Regions from separate parts of the Paenibacillus sp. ALE3 genome, predicted to be linked through region 1. Evidence: predicted binding sites of a transcription regulator. Region 1 holds the regulator's gene; each other region holds the start of a gene.
What was found. Region 1 encodes LexA, which represses DNA repair genes until DNA is damaged. Its sites were predicted from a motif close to CGAACATATGTTCG; they were not measured.
Positions count from the first base shown of each region.

Region 2: the regulator LexA is predicted to act here: its motif matches at 3,852-3,865, upstream of addB (helicase-exonuclease AddAB subunit AddB).
Region 3: the regulator LexA is predicted to act here: its motif matches at 3,008-3,021, upstream of recA (recombinase RecA).

Region 1 covers NZ_CM134214.1:2,088,948-2,094,518, reverse strand. Annotated here, with positions in the region: gene ACXHJ2_RS09450 (hypothetical protein) at 75-584, opposite strand; gene ACXHJ2_RS09445 (DUF896 domain-containing protein) at 700-906, opposite strand; gene ACXHJ2_RS09440 (LysM peptidoglycan-binding domain-containing protein) at 1,015-1,383, opposite strand; gene lexA (transcriptional repressor LexA) at 1,573-2,199, shown strand; gene ACXHJ2_RS09430 (hypothetical protein) at 2,619-2,783, shown strand; gene ACXHJ2_RS09425 (hypothetical protein) at 2,825-2,965, shown strand; gene ACXHJ2_RS09420 (hypothetical protein) at 3,061-3,558, opposite strand; gene ACXHJ2_RS09415 (PLAT/LH2 domain-containing protein) at 3,801-4,289, shown strand; gene ACXHJ2_RS09410 (hypothetical protein) at 4,444-4,920, opposite strand; gene ACXHJ2_RS09405 (MarR family winged helix-turn-helix transcriptional regulator) at 5,410-5,571, opposite strand, start outside.
Region 2 covers NZ_CM134214.1:1,423,263-1,428,833, forward strand. Annotated here, with positions in the region: gene mtaB (tRNA (N(6)-L-threonylcarbamoyladenosine(37)-C(2))-methylthiotransferase MtaB) at 1-472, shown strand, start outside; gene ACXHJ2_RS06510 (NUDIX hydrolase) at 576-1,010, shown strand; gene ACXHJ2_RS06515 (Na/Pi cotransporter family protein) at 1,000-2,022, opposite strand; gene ACXHJ2_RS06520 (class I SAM-dependent rRNA methyltransferase) at 2,312-3,691, shown strand; gene addB (helicase-exonuclease AddAB subunit AddB) at 3,932-5,571, shown strand, end outside.
Region 3 covers NZ_CM134214.1:2,985,978-2,991,548, reverse strand. Annotated here, with positions in the region: gene ACXHJ2_RS12890 (hypothetical protein) at 1-70, shown strand, start outside; gene ACXHJ2_RS12885 (YajQ family cyclic di-GMP-binding protein) at 215-706, shown strand; gene pgsA (CDP-diacylglycerol--glycerol-3-phosphate 3-phosphatidyltransferase) at 915-1,502, shown strand; gene ACXHJ2_RS12875 (competence/damage-inducible protein A) at 1,596-2,864, shown strand; gene recA (recombinase RecA) at 3,091-4,152, shown strand; gene ACXHJ2_RS12865 (regulatory protein RecX) at 4,363-5,112, shown strand; gene rny (ribonuclease Y) at 5,474-5,571, shown strand, end outside.

The sequences.
Region 1 (5,571 bases):
GCAAGTGGCCGCACCATGTTATATGAAAAAATAACATCATACGGCCTTACTTACAGAGCTACAGGCTAAATCGGTTATTTCTTATCTACCTGTATCTGATTGGATAGTGCAAACTTTTCAAGACGCTCTGCGATGGCATCCGTATCGTAGCGTCCCAGTGATTTTGTAAAAATAAAATTACCGCCCTTCCCTTTTCTTTCAACGGTAACGTAACCCTTTTCAATTTTGATGGCTTTCATGTCCCCTGCCGTCATCGGCCGTTCTCTGCCACCTTTTAACATATAGAGGGTATCTTTTCCCACTTTTAAATAAGGACGGCGAATGAAGAAGATTACAGCCAGCATCAAGTACAAGCCAAATACCAGCCAGTCCATTCCCCGCATGCCGGTCTTAGTCAAAAAGTAACTCATAAGCATGTACAATACAGCAAGACCAGCCAGCATGATTGGCACAGTAATATTACGGCCACGGAAAATGTCCATTGCTGAACCTGCGCCGTTAATGGTTTGAATGCCTTGTTTCTTGCGCGTTTTATTTAAATGCGCTGTGTTTTTACGTACTTTTCTTTCAAATGATCGGGCCATCTCTCAATTCCCTTCCCAATAAATATTACATTAAAGCAACTGCCTTAAAGCTGATCTATATAGATACCAGGAAAGATACCTAAAACAAAGGCAAATGATGCAGGCTTTAGCGACATTAATGCTTCAGCCCGCCATTTCCCTTCGACGTATCATCGTCCACAAATTCAATGGTTTCAAGCTGCTGCCGAAAATTACGGCGAATGTTGCCTAAATAAATTTCCCGAAGGTTGGCGCGCTCTGTGGTTTCCTCTTCTGTCAATCCTTCGGCTTTTGCTTTGCGCGCTAATTCATTAATGCGCTGTACCAAGCTGTCTATATCCAAATTGTGTCCCCTCCATAAAAGCAAAGATATAATACACTTTGACATGTAGAAAAGAGCTTGTCAAGGCTCCCGCATTGCGCTCCTTGACAAGCTCTATAGTCTTATAGATCAGAAGTGTGGAAGCTTAAGCACCTGACCTGCCTGCACTCCCCGATCCTCCAAAGCGTTAATACGCATAATTCCTTCAATATATACCCGTGTATCCATTCGTTCCGGTTTATGATTCACGGCAATCTTCCATAACGTATCTCCAGGTTGTACGGTCAGCTTAATCACCTCTTTATTAGAAACTGAAGGTGCTGCGAAAACCGTAAGTACACCTGCCCCTGCAACCCAAACGATAATTACTAGAATAAGAAGCTTGAGTAAAAGAGTATTGGTAATAACCTGTAACAAACGCACCTTACCCTCTTTTCGGGTCTCCTGTAAATTCTCTAAGTTCATCGGGAAAATACTTTGATAAGTGCTATATTTCATAATTGGCCGCGTCCTCCAAACGTTTGTTCTTATGTTTTTCACAATATAACACGAACGTTTGTTTTGTTCAATAGAAAACAGAACAAAAGTTCGTAAATATTTTTAGGGATTATTTAGAACTTATGTTTGTACGAACGGAGGTTCTATGCTATAATTTTCCCAAACGTTACTAAATGGGGTTGATACGGTATGTCTAAGATTTCGAGCCGCCAGCAGGCCATTCTTGAATTTATCCGCAATGAAGTGCGTCTAAAGGGATACCCCCCTTCTGTACGCGAAATAGGCGAGGCAGTCGGATTGGCCTCCAGTTCTACGGTTCACGGTCATTTGGATCGTTTGGAGAAAAAAGGACTCATTCGCCGCGATCCTACGAAACCACGGGCTATTGAATTACTTGGTCAAGACGAATCGGATAACAGCAACTTGATTAATTACTCCATTAGTCGTGTTCCCGTCGTCGGCAAAGTAACCGCTGGTCTTCCTATTACGGCGACAGAAAATATTGAAGATTACTTTCCTCTTCCCCAACACTTTGTTGGTGAGGATAAAATATTCATGTTATCTGTTGTAGGCGAAAGCATGATTGAAGCTGGTATTGCTAACGGAGACTATGTAATCGTACGTCAGCAGCAGACCGCTGATAACGGAGACATTGTAGTAGCTATGACAGATGAAGACGAGGCTACAGTTAAAACCTTTTACAAAGAAAAAGATCATATCCGGCTTCAACCTGAAAATCCAGCCTTTGAACCGCTTCGCCTGACACACGTCAGCATATTGGGCAAGGTTGTTGGACTCTTCCGGGACTTCCACTGATTTATCGTGCTTTCTTCCCCGTTATACTACCACGAATATAAAACCGGCCGCCTAGGCGAGCCGGTTTTATATTATTATTATGTTTACTATGTGTGTTTCACAACTATTCTTTCCTTTTCAGCAACCTATATTGTCTCTACTATTATATCCCCCCATTATCCGAAATAGTTCCCCTCTGATCTTGAACTATTTACTTTTATTAGCTAAACAAATGGAAATTTGACTCATGTGAACCTACTGTAGCCTTCCCCTATAACGTAAAGTTGGGAAGGCGAACGCAGGCTAGTATGAGCTTTTTTTGTTAAACATTTAGGAACATAGGTACTAGCTTCTTTTTGTCTTTAGTAGATTTATGCTGATACATTACTAGCACAATTGACATATGTATATAGCAGACCTAAAGCAAAGGAGTTATGCAGATGATCAGAAATAGAGTTAAAACGTATAAGCATCGCATCGGGAAAAACAGATATCTGGTCGTTAAAGTCTTTCAAGCCGCAGCTGCTAAAACAGGAAGCGGAAATGCACTCGCAACTAACGCATTAAATATCAAAATTTCCAAGCGTAAGCATAAACATCATTAAGATTTAACCGTACCTTCATTTCTTTGAAGGGAGGTGATATTATGAGCAGAAGACACAGCAACCGTGAATTGAGAAGAAGAAGATTAAACATCCGTTCCAACCAAAGAGCCACTGCGCGTGCAAGAGGTAACGCACTGGCTGTCAATCTGTTTAGCGTGAATGATGGACAACGCAGACGTTAATAATTATTTTCAAGCAAAAAGCAGGAAGAATTCTTCCTGCTTTTTTTTGTGTTAAATCAAACACCAAACTACCAATCCCGCCAGTTATAGCTTCTTCAAACTTGTATCAGCTTTGGTCCTGCTTGCCCGCTTTTCTTTATAAATTTTATAAACAAGGCTCGAACAGCTGGACCCATAACCAATAATTGTAATGGATAGGCCACAACAAAGTTCTTTATAAAAATTTCTAAATATGCTTCAAATAATGAATGATCGCTAATAGCATGGCTAAGAATTGAAGTTAATAAACCGTAGAAAGACATAGAACAGGCCATTCCGAACACCATACATGTTGAAATCGTGATAACTAAAAATATTTTTTTGGATTTATCAAAAGGTAGACTCAAAGCAACTTTTTTGGCTATAGGACCCACGATATATAGATCTAATACGAGCGCTATAATAAATCCAATTAGAAATTCAACAGCAATGGTAATCAAGCTAATTTTTCCAATCAATCCGTTAATCAAAAGATTATAGAAGGTCATAATAATGACCATTCCAAAACACATAATAACCCCAAAGTAAAAGCTTTCCTTTTTAGTTGTTGGCATTAAATTCAACCTTTCATTTTTGATGTGATTATTTTAGCTGCAACAAAATTTTCATGTAAGTGAACTTTTTATGAACATATCATTCTGAAATTAATTAAAAATAAGAATATCCGACATATACAGATAAAATCCAACAAACAAAGACAAGTAAAGCAATATTCTTCACAACCAACGAACTATGTACAAACCCATTACACATGTATAACATTAAATACAAATACTAGAAAGGTGGTAACATTTTAATGAACAAAGTATCTTTGCTAGCATCAGCACTTCTTATCTCATCTGCAGCTTTCGCAGCACCTTCTTTTGCAGATCAGGTCACAACTGACACTTATAGCTCATTACAAGACTCTAATAGAAGTATAGAGTCAGTTACACCTTTTGCTAATGTTGAATATGTTGTTACTGTAAATACAGCCAAACTTAAAGATGCTGGAACTGATTCTAATATCTCTATTACTTTGTATGGTTCAAATGGAGATTATGCTACCGCTACACTCAATGGAAGTTTTGAACAAGAAGATTCGGATACAACAAGAATTAGCACCAGCAACCTTGGTGACATCAGAAAAATTACGATCAGAACTGATGGATCTGGACATAAACCAGGTTTGAAAATCGCTAATATAAAAATTACTGGAAACGGGAAAACTTTTTCATTTGCAGGCCCTAACCGTTGGCTTGGCGATGGCGGTTCTCCAGATTTCGAAACACTTTTCCCTTCTTAAGAACATCACTTTCAACAATTACAATTTCTCTAAAAGACTCTGTAAATTTTTGATGGAGTCTTTTTTTATTTTGAAAAATCCCCACTACCTTAGCTGGTCGGGTGGGGATTTCGCTTATTTAGAATATTCACTTACACTACACATTAGGAATTTTCTAATATTTGATTATAGCTGATCCTGCTTTAGCCCACTCTTTGGATTCTAATTGAATCCATCCATATACTGGTGAGTCAGAGTTGATTTTTTGTTTTATCAGTGATAGGTTTTCATAGTTGCTGGAACTGTAAAGCGACCCTGTTTTTGGCGCAACTTTTACTGTCAGTATATTTTTTATATTTGGTTCTTCATCAGTACTAGTCCAGACTAATCGATTATAATAATTAGCGTTAAACGGGTTTTCTAAACCACTAATCGAAAATTTCACTCTTTTCCCGACAATAGCTACATCTGTATATGCTGTGTCATCTTTAAAAATTACTAATTGAGATGAAACCAATTCTTGATTAAAAGAGTTTGTATAGGTGTCATGGGTAACACTTACTACATCTGCCGAAGCTGATAGCGGGGACAAAACTGAAAATAAGAGAGCAATTGTGGAGAAAGTAGTTTTCCTTCCTAATTTCATACTCATTATTTTCATCCTTTCCTTCCTATTTATCTTCATCCATAAACATACGGCTTATTGATTGTCAAAGTAAGGGGAGCTTTGTCTGACATAAAAAATACACATTCGGGTAGATTCCATTGTCCACTTCTACTCTATATTCATACTGCTTACAAAAGAATAAGACCCGATAATCTTAATTGGCTTCGTTGTAATCTTCCCAACTCTCTTCCGCAGACTGTCCAAGCCGCTCATGATAATATTTTCTTCTTGTTATCTGAAGTTAAAATAAGCGTCCCACTGGCTCGTATCTTAAATTGGTTCTGTGCAATACCATTAAGTTAACTGGTAAAACAGTTTAATGAAACAGACAATATATTTGGCTTTTTTTGCTACATACATTTTTACAGTCATATTGAGCTAACGTTCTCCATTAGCTCAATACATTCTTTGGAAAGTGACGATATTGTTTGCAAGTATTTACATTCGGGACACTTCTTAAGGTTGCGTTCCGTGTCAATTGAGTCCATTAAATTGCCTGAGCATTTGGATGAAATCATGAAGCTCTGTATCTTTCCAGTCCAAAATTCGTTCATAAAAAACGGACTCCTTTTCCTTTAGCGCATCAATTAATTGTTGTTGTCCATGCTCGGTAAGAGATAATACAATTCCCCGTCC
Region 2 (5,571 bases), 670 kb from region 1:
GCCAGATGTAGCGATTACAACAGATATAATTGTCGGCTTCCCTGGAGAAACGGACGAAATGTTCCGCAATGGCTATGAGCTGATGAAAAAAATCGGTTTCTCGGAAATGCACGTGTTCCCGTATTCCAAGCGTACTGGAACGCCTGCGGCGCGTATGGAGGATCAGGTTGACGAGGACGTGAAAAATGCGCGGGTGCGTGAGCTGATTGAACTGTCTGAGCAAATGCAGCTGGCATATGCTGAGAAGTTTGTTGGTCAGGTGCTGGAAGTTATTCCTGAAGTAGCCCCTAAAGGGACAGAAGATAGCGGCATACTCTACGGTTATAGTGACAACTACATTCAACTGGTGTTTGAAGGTAATAAGGATCTGGTTGGTAAGGTGTGCCGCGTGAAGTTGACGAAGGCAGGCGTTAATGAAAGTGAAGGCCAATTGGTCCGCGTATTGGAGAATGGGCTGCAAACAGCTTTGTAAAACAAAAAGAGCCTGAACAGGCAATAGCGATGGCCAACAAGGATTTCGCCTTTCCTTACAGAGAGGACGGAATCCTTGTTGCGCAAGGAAAGGAGATTACAGGATGGCAGCAAAAAAGGAAATTTCCGCAGGTGGCGTAGTGTTCCGCAAACAGGAGGAGCAACTTGAAATTCAGCTGATTACTGACCGATATGGCAAGATATCTTTGGCTAAAGGCAAAATGGAACCAGGTGAAACAATCGAACAAACAGCTCTACGTGAAATTCGTGAGGAAACAGGGCTGAACGGGCGAATTATTCAGCATGTGGATATGATTGCTTATACGTATCAGCACCCTGAATATGGGGAAGTGGACAAGGAAGTTCATTATTATCTCGTAGAGGCACTGGATGGGAATTTACAGGCACAGATTGAAGAAATCAAAGGCGTCGCATGGCATACGCCCGAAGAAGCTTGGCGTCTTCAGCGCCAGGGTGGATATGACAACAATGATGTCATTCTAAGCAAGGCGCTGTCCATGTTAGGAATTAACGTTTAGTCCTATTGGGGGACATACGCTCCTCTATACGTGTCCATATAGGTAAATAACAGAGAGGCAAGGCAAGCAGAGAACTGATGACGTTAAACAGGGTTTGGGCATGCGCTACCTTGGCCCCAGGTTCAGTAGATATCCAGGCAGCGGCCATATCCAGCCCGGGGATTAACGGCATAAAGAGCAATGCCCCGCCTACGTTCAGTAATACGTGGGACCAGGCCACAAATTTGCCTGATACGCTGCCGCCAACAGCGGCAATCAGGGCAGTCACGCAGGTGCCTACATTGGAGCCGATGACGATGGCGATTCCTACATCAACTGGCAAGGCACCCGCAGCAGCAAGGCTGATTGCCATACCGATGACGGCTGCGCTGCTGTGAACCAGTGCGGTCAGGCAGGCTCCAGCAGCGAAGGCCCACCACATGTTGGCTGCAGCATGATCAAGAAACCAGCGGAATAGTCCGGCCTGTTCAATCCAGGGGCCGACGGCTTGCATCACACGGATACCTGCCAGAATCAGCGAAAATCCGGCAAAGACGAGGCTGATAAATTGTACAGCCTGTGGGCGGCTGAGCCCATTAGAGCTGGGTGAAGCTCCGGCAGCTGCATACTGGCGGCCAGCGACCGTTTCTCCCCACAGAACGGCAGTGCCCCAGCAGAGCAGTGACCCGCATAGCAATGGAACAGCCAGCTTGCCAAGCTGAAGCCCCATCAGCTCGGTCGTCAGGCAGGTGCCAATATTGGTGCCGAGAATGATGCCGAGCGTGCGGCCGTAGGTCAACAGCCCGGCGTTGACCAGTCCGATCGTCAACACCGTTACGGCGGTGCTGCTTTGCAGTAGGGCGGTAATGCCTGAGCTGAACAGCATTCCCCGCCAAGGGGAAACCGTAGCCCGGTTCAGCCAGCGGGTAAGGAAGGGGCCAGCCAAATGCCGGAGGGCAGCTTCCATCAGCTTCATTCCGCCTAAAAAAATAAGCAGCCCACCGCACAGTGGGAGTATAACATGTATGAACACGGCCATAGCCCCCTTTTCTAGGTGAAAATACTTATGTAACAGCCTATGATCTGTCAAGGACAGCCATGACAAGCATGGTTGAGCAGTTTTTCACGGAACAATAATTTTGAAGTATCTTCACAAGCTTTAAAAGCGTGACGTCGATATACAGGCGGGCAGTAGCGAAGCGGTTCATTTGAATCTAGAGAAGCGCCAGTGATCGTAAGAACAAATGAACCGCGGAGCTGCGTCCCATCGAACACCACACTTTTAAGGACTTTAAGTAATCCAAGAATAGGAGTGAAGGATTTTGCCTTCAGTAATATTAGAACGTAGCCGAAAAAAAAGGCTGGAGCAAGCACACCCTTGGGTGTTTAAAAATGAAATAGCCAAGATTGAGGGGGAGCCAGAAGCTGGTGATTTGGTCAACATCCTTAACCATCAAGGACGTTATTTGGCGACAGGTTACTATAATCCTGCTTCGCAAATTACAGTGCGTGTGATGTCCTATGAGCCGCTGGAAGTGATGGACCAAAGCTTCTTTGCCCAACGTTTCCGTAATTGTTTGGAGCATCGCGAACGCTTTGTGACTGGGGGGAACGCTTATCGCTTGGTGTATGGCGAGGCTGATTTTTTGCCTGGGCTGATTGTAGACCGTTTTGGCGATGTGTTGGTCGTTCAGCTGTTAACGCTTGGCATGGATCGGCGCAGGGAAGAAATCAGAGATGCACTTGTTGAAGTCATGGGGCCAGTTGGTATATATGAGCGTAGTGATGTATCCATCCGCGAGCTGGAAGGGTTGGAACAGACGAAGGGGCCTTTGTACGGCGATTGCCCGCGCCATGTGGTGGTGACGGAAAATGGCTTACAAATCAAGGTCGATATCGAAGAGGGCCAAAAGACTGGCTATTTCTTTGACCAGCGTGAAAATCGTGCAGCCATCGCGCCGTTGATGACAGGTTGGGGAGCGCGTAGCGGAATTACGTTACAAGAAGTAGCTGCAACCCCAGGTGATGACGCCACAACGGTCATGAAGCCTGTGAATAAAAGTGGTAAGGTGGTTGAATTCCCATTCTGGGACGGTGCAACTGTATTGGAATGTTTTTCACATACAGGTAGCTTTACGCTCAATGCGTGTAAACATGGTGCGAAAAAAGTAACTTGTCTGGATATTTCTGAACATGCGATTGAAAGTGCTCGGGATAATGTGAAGCTGAACGGTTTTGAGGATCGCGTCGAGTTTGTCGTCGACGATGCTTTTCAATATTTACGTAATCAGGTGAAAGGTGTAGAGGAACGCACCGCGCGAGCGGGGGGCAAAGGAGATACATCCAAGCCGCTGACTGCGGGTGGCGGACGCACCTTTGACGTAGTTATTCTGGATCCGCCAGCTTTTGCCAAAACGAAGAGTGCTGTCAAAGGAGCTACACGTGGATATAAAGATATCAACCTTCATGGGATGAAGCTTGTCAATGAGGGCGGTTATTTGGTAACGGCGAGTTGTTCGTTCCATATGCGGCCAGAGCTGTTTTTGGACACGATTAAGGAAGCGGCGACAGATGCCGGTAAAACCCTCCGACTGGTAGATTGGAGAGCGGCAGGGAAGGACCATCCTCAAATTTTAGGTGTGGAGGAAGGTCATTATTTGAAATTTGCCATCTTTGAAGTGCGCAGCCGGACACGGCTGTAGACTTCATACCCTTGTTAAAGGTAATCTATTTTTAGGCGATAAAGATAACTAGGTGAAACAAACTCATTTTTAGTATAAATCAGTCCTGTAGAGAAGGCTTGCACCAAGCCATCCTGCGGGACTGTTTGTTTTTGAGAAGGGCTCAATTGCTACAACATGGCAAACGTACGTTCTTTTCTCCTTTGCCTGATATGCTATACTGTTTAATAGAATGTTTTTGGTTGGAAAGGAGGCCGCATCATGTCGGTCCGCTTATTGATTGGCCGCTCTGGTAGTGGTAAAAGCACGTTAATCCGCAATGAAATGACGTCTATGTTACGCGAGGAGCCGCTAGGTAAACCTATGCTGTTACTTGTGCCCGAGCAATCGTCATTTGCTTCAGAGCATGCGTTGCTTACAGAAGCCGGAAACGGTATTCAGGGGTCGGTGCGCGCCCAGGTGATGGGATTCCATCGTCTTGCCTATTTAGTCATGCAGGAAACAGGGGGTTCAGCCCTGGTGCCTGTAACAGAAGAAGGCAAGAAGATGCTTTTATATAAAATTATTCGTCGTCGCAAGGATGAACTGAGTTTGTTTAAGGATTCGGGAGACCAACTCGGTTTTGTGGATCGGTTGAATACGTTGTTTACAGAGTTAAAGCAGTACGGAAATGATGCTCGGTCTGTACCGGAACAACTGGAGAGAATGCATGCTGCGGGGGAGTCCGCCCCGATATTAAGAGGCAAGCTGAAGGATATCAGCCTAATCTATGAGGATTTTGAACGGGAGCTGACGCTTAAATATATCGATGGTGAAGATACGCTTCGCATGCTAACAGAACAGATTGCACAGTCTTCACTTATACGCGGAGCTGACATTTGGATGGATGGCTACCGAAGGTTTACACCGCATGAATATAAGGTGGTGCAGCAACTTATGCTGCACGCCTCCTCGCTGACGGTGGCGTTGACCTGTAACCGCAGCTACGAAAGTGGCCAGCTTCCGCATGAGCTGGATTTGTTTCATCCTTCGGCGGCTACCTACGTCAAGCTTAAAGGAATGGCAGACGAGCTGATGATTGAAACGCAGACACAGTTATTACGTCCTGATCCGATGCCGAGATTTAAGGAGCGTCCAGCGTTGGCGTATTTGGAGGCTAATTTCGAACATCGTACAGGGCTGCGGAATCAGGAACAGCGGATGCGGCTACAGCAGCTACGAGAGCAATGGGCAGATACACAACCGGAGGGTATAAAGCTGTATGCTGCAGCAAATCGCCGTGCCGAGCTGGAAGGAGCCGTACGCGAAATGCGCCGCTTGGCCCGTGAAGAGGGCGCGCGTTATCGGGAGATGGCCTTGTTTGTGCGTCATATTGAAGATTATGAGCCATGGGTGGAACCGATATTCAAGCAATATCAGGTCCCGGTATTTTTGGATCAGCGGAGAAGTATACTTCATCATCCCTTAGTGGAATTGATTCGGGCTTCACTGGATATCGTGCAGCGACGCTGGCGATATGAGGATGTATTTCGTGCGGTCAAAACAGACCTTCTATTGCCGCTGGACGGTCGAGTGAGCCGCGAGCAGATGGACCGTCTGGAAAACTATGTGCTGGCCTGTGGAATACAAGGCAGCCGTTGGACAGATGGCCGACCATGGCAGGCTGTACCCAGCTTGTCACTGGAGCTGGAGGAACAGGAACGGAACCGTCAACGGGATGAAACGCTGGATTTGATGGAGTTGTGCCGAGATGTGATTGTGACGCCTTTACATGCTTTTGAGAAGCGTATGGGTAAGGCACGAACGGCGCTTGAGAAGTGTGAAGCCGTGTATCTGTTGCTGGAGGATGCAGAAATTGGTCACAAGCTGGACGCCTTCATTCATCAGGCAGAGGAATCAGG
Region 3 (5,571 bases), 900 kb from region 1:
CTTTGGTCTTGCTCACATTGTGCTTGGAATTTTGGATATGTTTAGAAATCCAACACGAAGTCACTATTAGAAATGTTAAACTGCAATTGTAATAAAGGCGTTTTTGTCGGGGGACTGGCAAGAACGCCTTTTTAGTGAACGGATTATTGGATTTTTGTAAATGACTAGCCTATAATTAGATATTGAACTTTGTTGTGGAAAGGAAAGTGAAACGATGGCTTCAGAAAATTCATTTGATATCGTCTCCAAAATGGATATGCAGGAGTTAACAAATGCGGTTCATCAGACGGAGCGTGAAATTGAAACGAGATTTGATTTCAAGGGGAGCAAAAGTAGCCTCAAGCTTGAGAAAGATGCTCTTACGATTGCATCGGAAGATGAATACAAGCTGAATGCGGTGATTGATATTTTGCAATCTAAAATGGTCAAACGAGGTCTATCCCTTAAAAACGTGGAATTTGGAAAATTGGAACCAGCTTCTTTAGGTTCAGTGCGTCAGCGTCTTTCTCTTAAGCAGGGAATTGATCAGGATAACGCCAAAAAAATTAATATCCTTATTCGGGATTCCAAGCTTAAAGTGAAAAGTCAGATTCAAGGTGATCAAATTCGAGTAACTGGAAAAAATAGGGATGATTTACAAGCCATTATTCAATTGCTGCGGAAAGCCGATCTGCCGTTGGAGCTTCAATTTACAAACATGAAATAAGCCGTTTTCTCTCATAGATTTTGTAGGACTAAACGTTGCTTGATGTGCAGCAGGTTATTTTGACATGCGTTTTGCGCCATATTATACTTGTAACGAAAATGCAGACATTGAGGTGTATAACGCTCGTCGAAAGCGATTTACATAGGATTGAAATCAATCCGAAAGCTGCCATTTGTAATCAAGTACGATAATCAGGGGAGAGTGTGTTGTGAATTTACCCAACAGAATTACAATAACGCGGATTTGCCTTATCCCGGTGATGATGCTGGCTTTGCTGGTGGATTTTGATTTTTATCCGCCACCGATTGAGATCGGTGCATTCACGCTGCCGTATAATCAGCTGATTGCGGCTATCATTTTCCTTGTAGCAGCCAGCACAGATGGCCTTGACGGATATTTGGCTCGTAAAAATAATATGGTCACCAATTTGGGCAAGCTGTTGGACCCCCTTGCTGATAAGCTGTTGGTAACTGCTATTTTGGTTTCTTTGGTGGAAATGGGAAAAATTGATTCTTGGGTTGTCGTTGTAATTGTCAGTCGTGAGTTTGCGGTTACGGGTCTGAGACAGATCGCCTTATTAGATGGCTCTGTGGTTGCTGCAAGCAATTGGGGGAAATTAAAGACGATCATCCAGATCATTGCTATTGTAGCACTGCTCATTAATAATTTCCCGTTTGTTTTTCTGGGTATTCCGTTTGATTTAATAGCGATATGGGCAGCTGTGTTAATCACCATTTATTCGGGTATTGATTACTTTGTAAAGAATATCCATTTGCTGAGCTCCTCTAAAGTTTAACAGGATAAATCTTATGGAAACAGCAATAGGGACTTAACTTATTGCTGTTTCTTTACATAATTCACATTATACGCATCATAGGAGGACGAATTGATGAAAGCTGAAATCATTGCAGTAGGAACAGAGTTATTACTTGGACAAATAGTAAATACAAATGCCCAATATTTGTCACAAGAGCTAGCTACTATCGGAATTGATGTATATTTTCAGACTGTAGTTGGCGATAACATGGATCGACTTCAGGAAGCGGTACGTCTTGCTCAGAAGCGTGCGGATATTATTTTGTTTTCTGGTGGGCTGGGGCCAACTCAGGACGATTTGACAAAAGATGCAATAGCGGCTGTACTGGGGCGAAAATTGCAGATAGATCGTCTTGCCATGGACAAGCTGGATCAGTTTTTCCGTAACCGCGGGGTAGAAATGACCGAGAATAACCGCCGCCAGGCGCTTTCTATTGAAGGAGCTACTCCGCTTGAAAATGAGACGGGTTTAGCTATAGGGGATGCCATTGCACAGGACGGTAAATTTTATGTGGTTTTGCCCGGACCACCTAAGGAACTTAAACCTATGTTTGCAAATCATGCTAAACCATGGTTGCTTCAGCAGGCATTAAGCGGTGAGGAGATGCCGATTTATTCGAAAATGCTAAAATTCGCAGGGATCGGTGAGTCAGCTCTTGAAACGCGCTTGTTAGATCTGATCGAATCCCAGACGGACCCCACGATTGCTCCTTATGCCAAGGAAGGGGAAGTCACGATCCGTATATCCACCAAGGCGGCCAGTGAGAGTGAAGCTTTAATTAAGCTGACGGCTACGGAAGTACAAATTCAGCAGCGTCTTTCCGAATATATGTATGCAAGTGAGGATGTTACGCTGGAGAAGGTGATTGTAGATTTAATGGCCAAGCGCGGACTCACTGTGAGCGCAGCGGAAAGCTGTACAGGCGGTATGCTGATGGAACACATCACTTCTATACCTGGCAGTGCTGTTATGTTTCAAGGTGGCATCGTGTGTTATTCCAATGAAATGAAGATGAAATTGCTCAATGTGCCTTATGATTATTTGGAAGGGGATCATGCGCCAGGCGCAGTGAGTAAGGAAGTAGCCCTTGTGCTTGCAGAGCAGGCAAGAATGATTATGGACAGCGATTTCGGACTTTCTGTTACTGGTGTAGCTGGGCCCGGATATTCCGAGCGGAAGCCAGTCGGCCTGGTGTATATTGGTATTGCTGAGCGCGACAAGGAAACAGAAGTATATGAGCTGAATTTAAGCGGTAACCGTGAGACCATCCGTTTGCGATCTGTCAAAGCTATCCTGTACAGATTGTGGCGCCGATTGGTAGAGAACGAGAAACTCTCTTAATTATTGATGAGTTGTTTTAGATAGATATTCATGATATAATCTTTTTATTCGGAAGAACCGTTGCAAAGCTTTTTGCCAGCGGTTCTTTTTTCGTTTTAAGAGAAAGGTATAACTATAGAAGAGAGCTGCGGGAAATAAAAAAACGAATGTATGTTCGAAAAAATGCTTGGCAAGCGTGTCAAAACAAGGTATTATTAAAGTACAAACAATGAAGGATGTGAGTTTATTGTCAGATCGTCGTGCTGCGCTGGATATGGCGCTCCGTCAAATAGAAAAGCAATTTGGTAAAGGTTCCATTATGAAGTTGGGTGAGTCTACTCACATGCAAGTGGAAACAATCCCCAGTGGTTCGATTGCTTTGGATATTGCGTTAGGAACGGGCGGCTTTCCAAGAGGCCGGATTATTGAAGTATATGGACCGGAATCATCCGGTAAAACGACAGTAGCTCTTCATGCTATTGCAGAGGTGCAAAAAACAGGCGGACAAGCCGCCTTTATCGATGCCGAGCATGCGCTTGATCCGTCGTATGCGAGCAAGCTGGGTGTCAATATTGATGAGTTGTTACTATCGCAACCAGATACAGGTGAGCAGGCATTGGAGATTGCCGAAGCTCTTGTGCGTAGTGGGGCAGTGGACATTATCGTCGTTGACTCTGTAGCGGCACTTGTACCGAAGGCAGAGATTGAAGGCGAAATGGGAGATTCCCATGTCGGTCTTCAAGCGCGCTTGATGTCACAGGCATTGCGTAAGCTGTCTGGAGCCATTAATAAATCGAAAACCATTGCTATCTTTATCAACCAGCTCCGTGAAAAAGTAGGTGTTATGTTCGGTAACCCTGAAACTACACCGGGTGGACGTGCCTTGAAGTTTTACTCTACGGTACGTTTGGATGTTCGTCGTATCGAAAGCTTGAAAATGGGTAACGACATCGTGGGTAACCGTACACGTATTAAAGTCGTGAAGAATAAAGTCGCACCTCCTTTCCGTCAGGCTGAAGTGGATATTATGTACGGTGAGGGCATTTCCAAAGAAGGAAGCTTGATTGATATCGGTACGGAGCACGACATTGTCGACAAGAGCGGAGCTTGGTATTCCTACGAAGGCGAGCGCCTTGGTCAGGGACGTGAGAATGCAAAGCAATTTTTGAAGGAAAATCCGAACATTGCTAGCACGATCGAGCAAAAAATCCGGGTGGCCAGTAATTTAATTACAACAATTGCTCCACCGACAGAAGAAGAGTTGGCACAGGAGGCCAAGGAAGAACAGGAATTGTTGGAGCTTGAATAAGCTTGCCTGAAACTTCGCCTCTGATCTGTCATGTGAACTGTAGCCTAGGGATTATGGTACAGTCCGTTTAAATAGCATGATTCTGATGCCCTGCACAGTTGTGCAGGGCATTTTTGCATCAAATAAAGTCTGCTTTGTCAGCAGAATCTAACTTTTGCGTAGCAGGTGATCGTATGCTGCTTTCGTGAATTTCAAAGTGAGGGAAACATATTGCAGTTGGACGATAAAGATGAATACACTTCAGAAGAAAATAAACAGCAAGGGATTTCTCTTTTTCCAGATCATGAGGAATTGATGATAACTAGAGTGGAGCAGGGACAGGGACGCAAGCGTGGGAGATACATCATTCATTTTGGTCCATACTCACTGTCTGTCTTGGAAGATGTAATGATCAAGTACAACATGTTCAAAGGAACGTCATTCGTCAAAAAAGAACTAGAAGATATCGTTCTGGCAGATGAAAAACAACAGGCTTATGTACATGCGCTGCGCTATTTGGGGCAAAAGCCTCGTACACGTCAGGAAATCGCCCAGCGTTTAGCACAAAAGGAAGTGGATCAGGCTGTTATTGATGAGATACTTGTACGATTGCAAAGGGAGAAGCTTGTAGATGATGATTTATACGCCCGTCAGTGGGCAAGACAGCGTATAACAAGTCAACGTAAGGGTAAGATGTGGATCAGGCAAGAACTTCGTCAGAAGGGCATCTCTAAAGCCTCTATCGGGGAAGCGTTAGGTGAGATCACCGACAATGAGGAGTGGGAGAGTGCCTTGTCGGTTGGACGTAAGAAATGGAATCAGGTACGTGGTGATATAATGGATAAAAAAAGGAAAACATTCCCGTTTCTTATGAGACGCGGATATTCAGGGGATATGACACGCCGCGTGGTCAATCATCTCAGTGCGGCCGAGCAAGACGGAGCATTCGAAGACGAGGAACTACTGCATTGGGAGGAATAAGTTGCAAAACGGTAGCTGAACCTTTGGCTAGATAAGCCGGTTATTATATGGACAGCTGCATGGTAGTCTACTAATGTTTGCATTCCCTTGACAATGCCATTTGTCAAATAATAAAATATATATGAAACGATATTTGTGGAGTGCCCTTTTTCCTTCCAAAAAAGCGGAATCCACAGTAAAGTTCTCATCGCCAAATAACAAGTGATGCCGCTATGCCAGGCGGAATTGTACGTGTGAAAGCATGTGCATATGAAATGAAGCGACCTTGTGTCGTTATCTTAGTTTGACGATCAAAGTAAATGTGACAATTTCAAAAAGTCCCAAGGAATGCCTTGGAGGAACCAACGGGGAGGTGAACAGTATGATGACTGCGATCTGGTTCGTTCTCGTTGCTGTAGCCGCGTTATTCTTTGGGTTCGGGATTGGTTATTTTATTCGCAAATCTATTGCAGAAGCTAA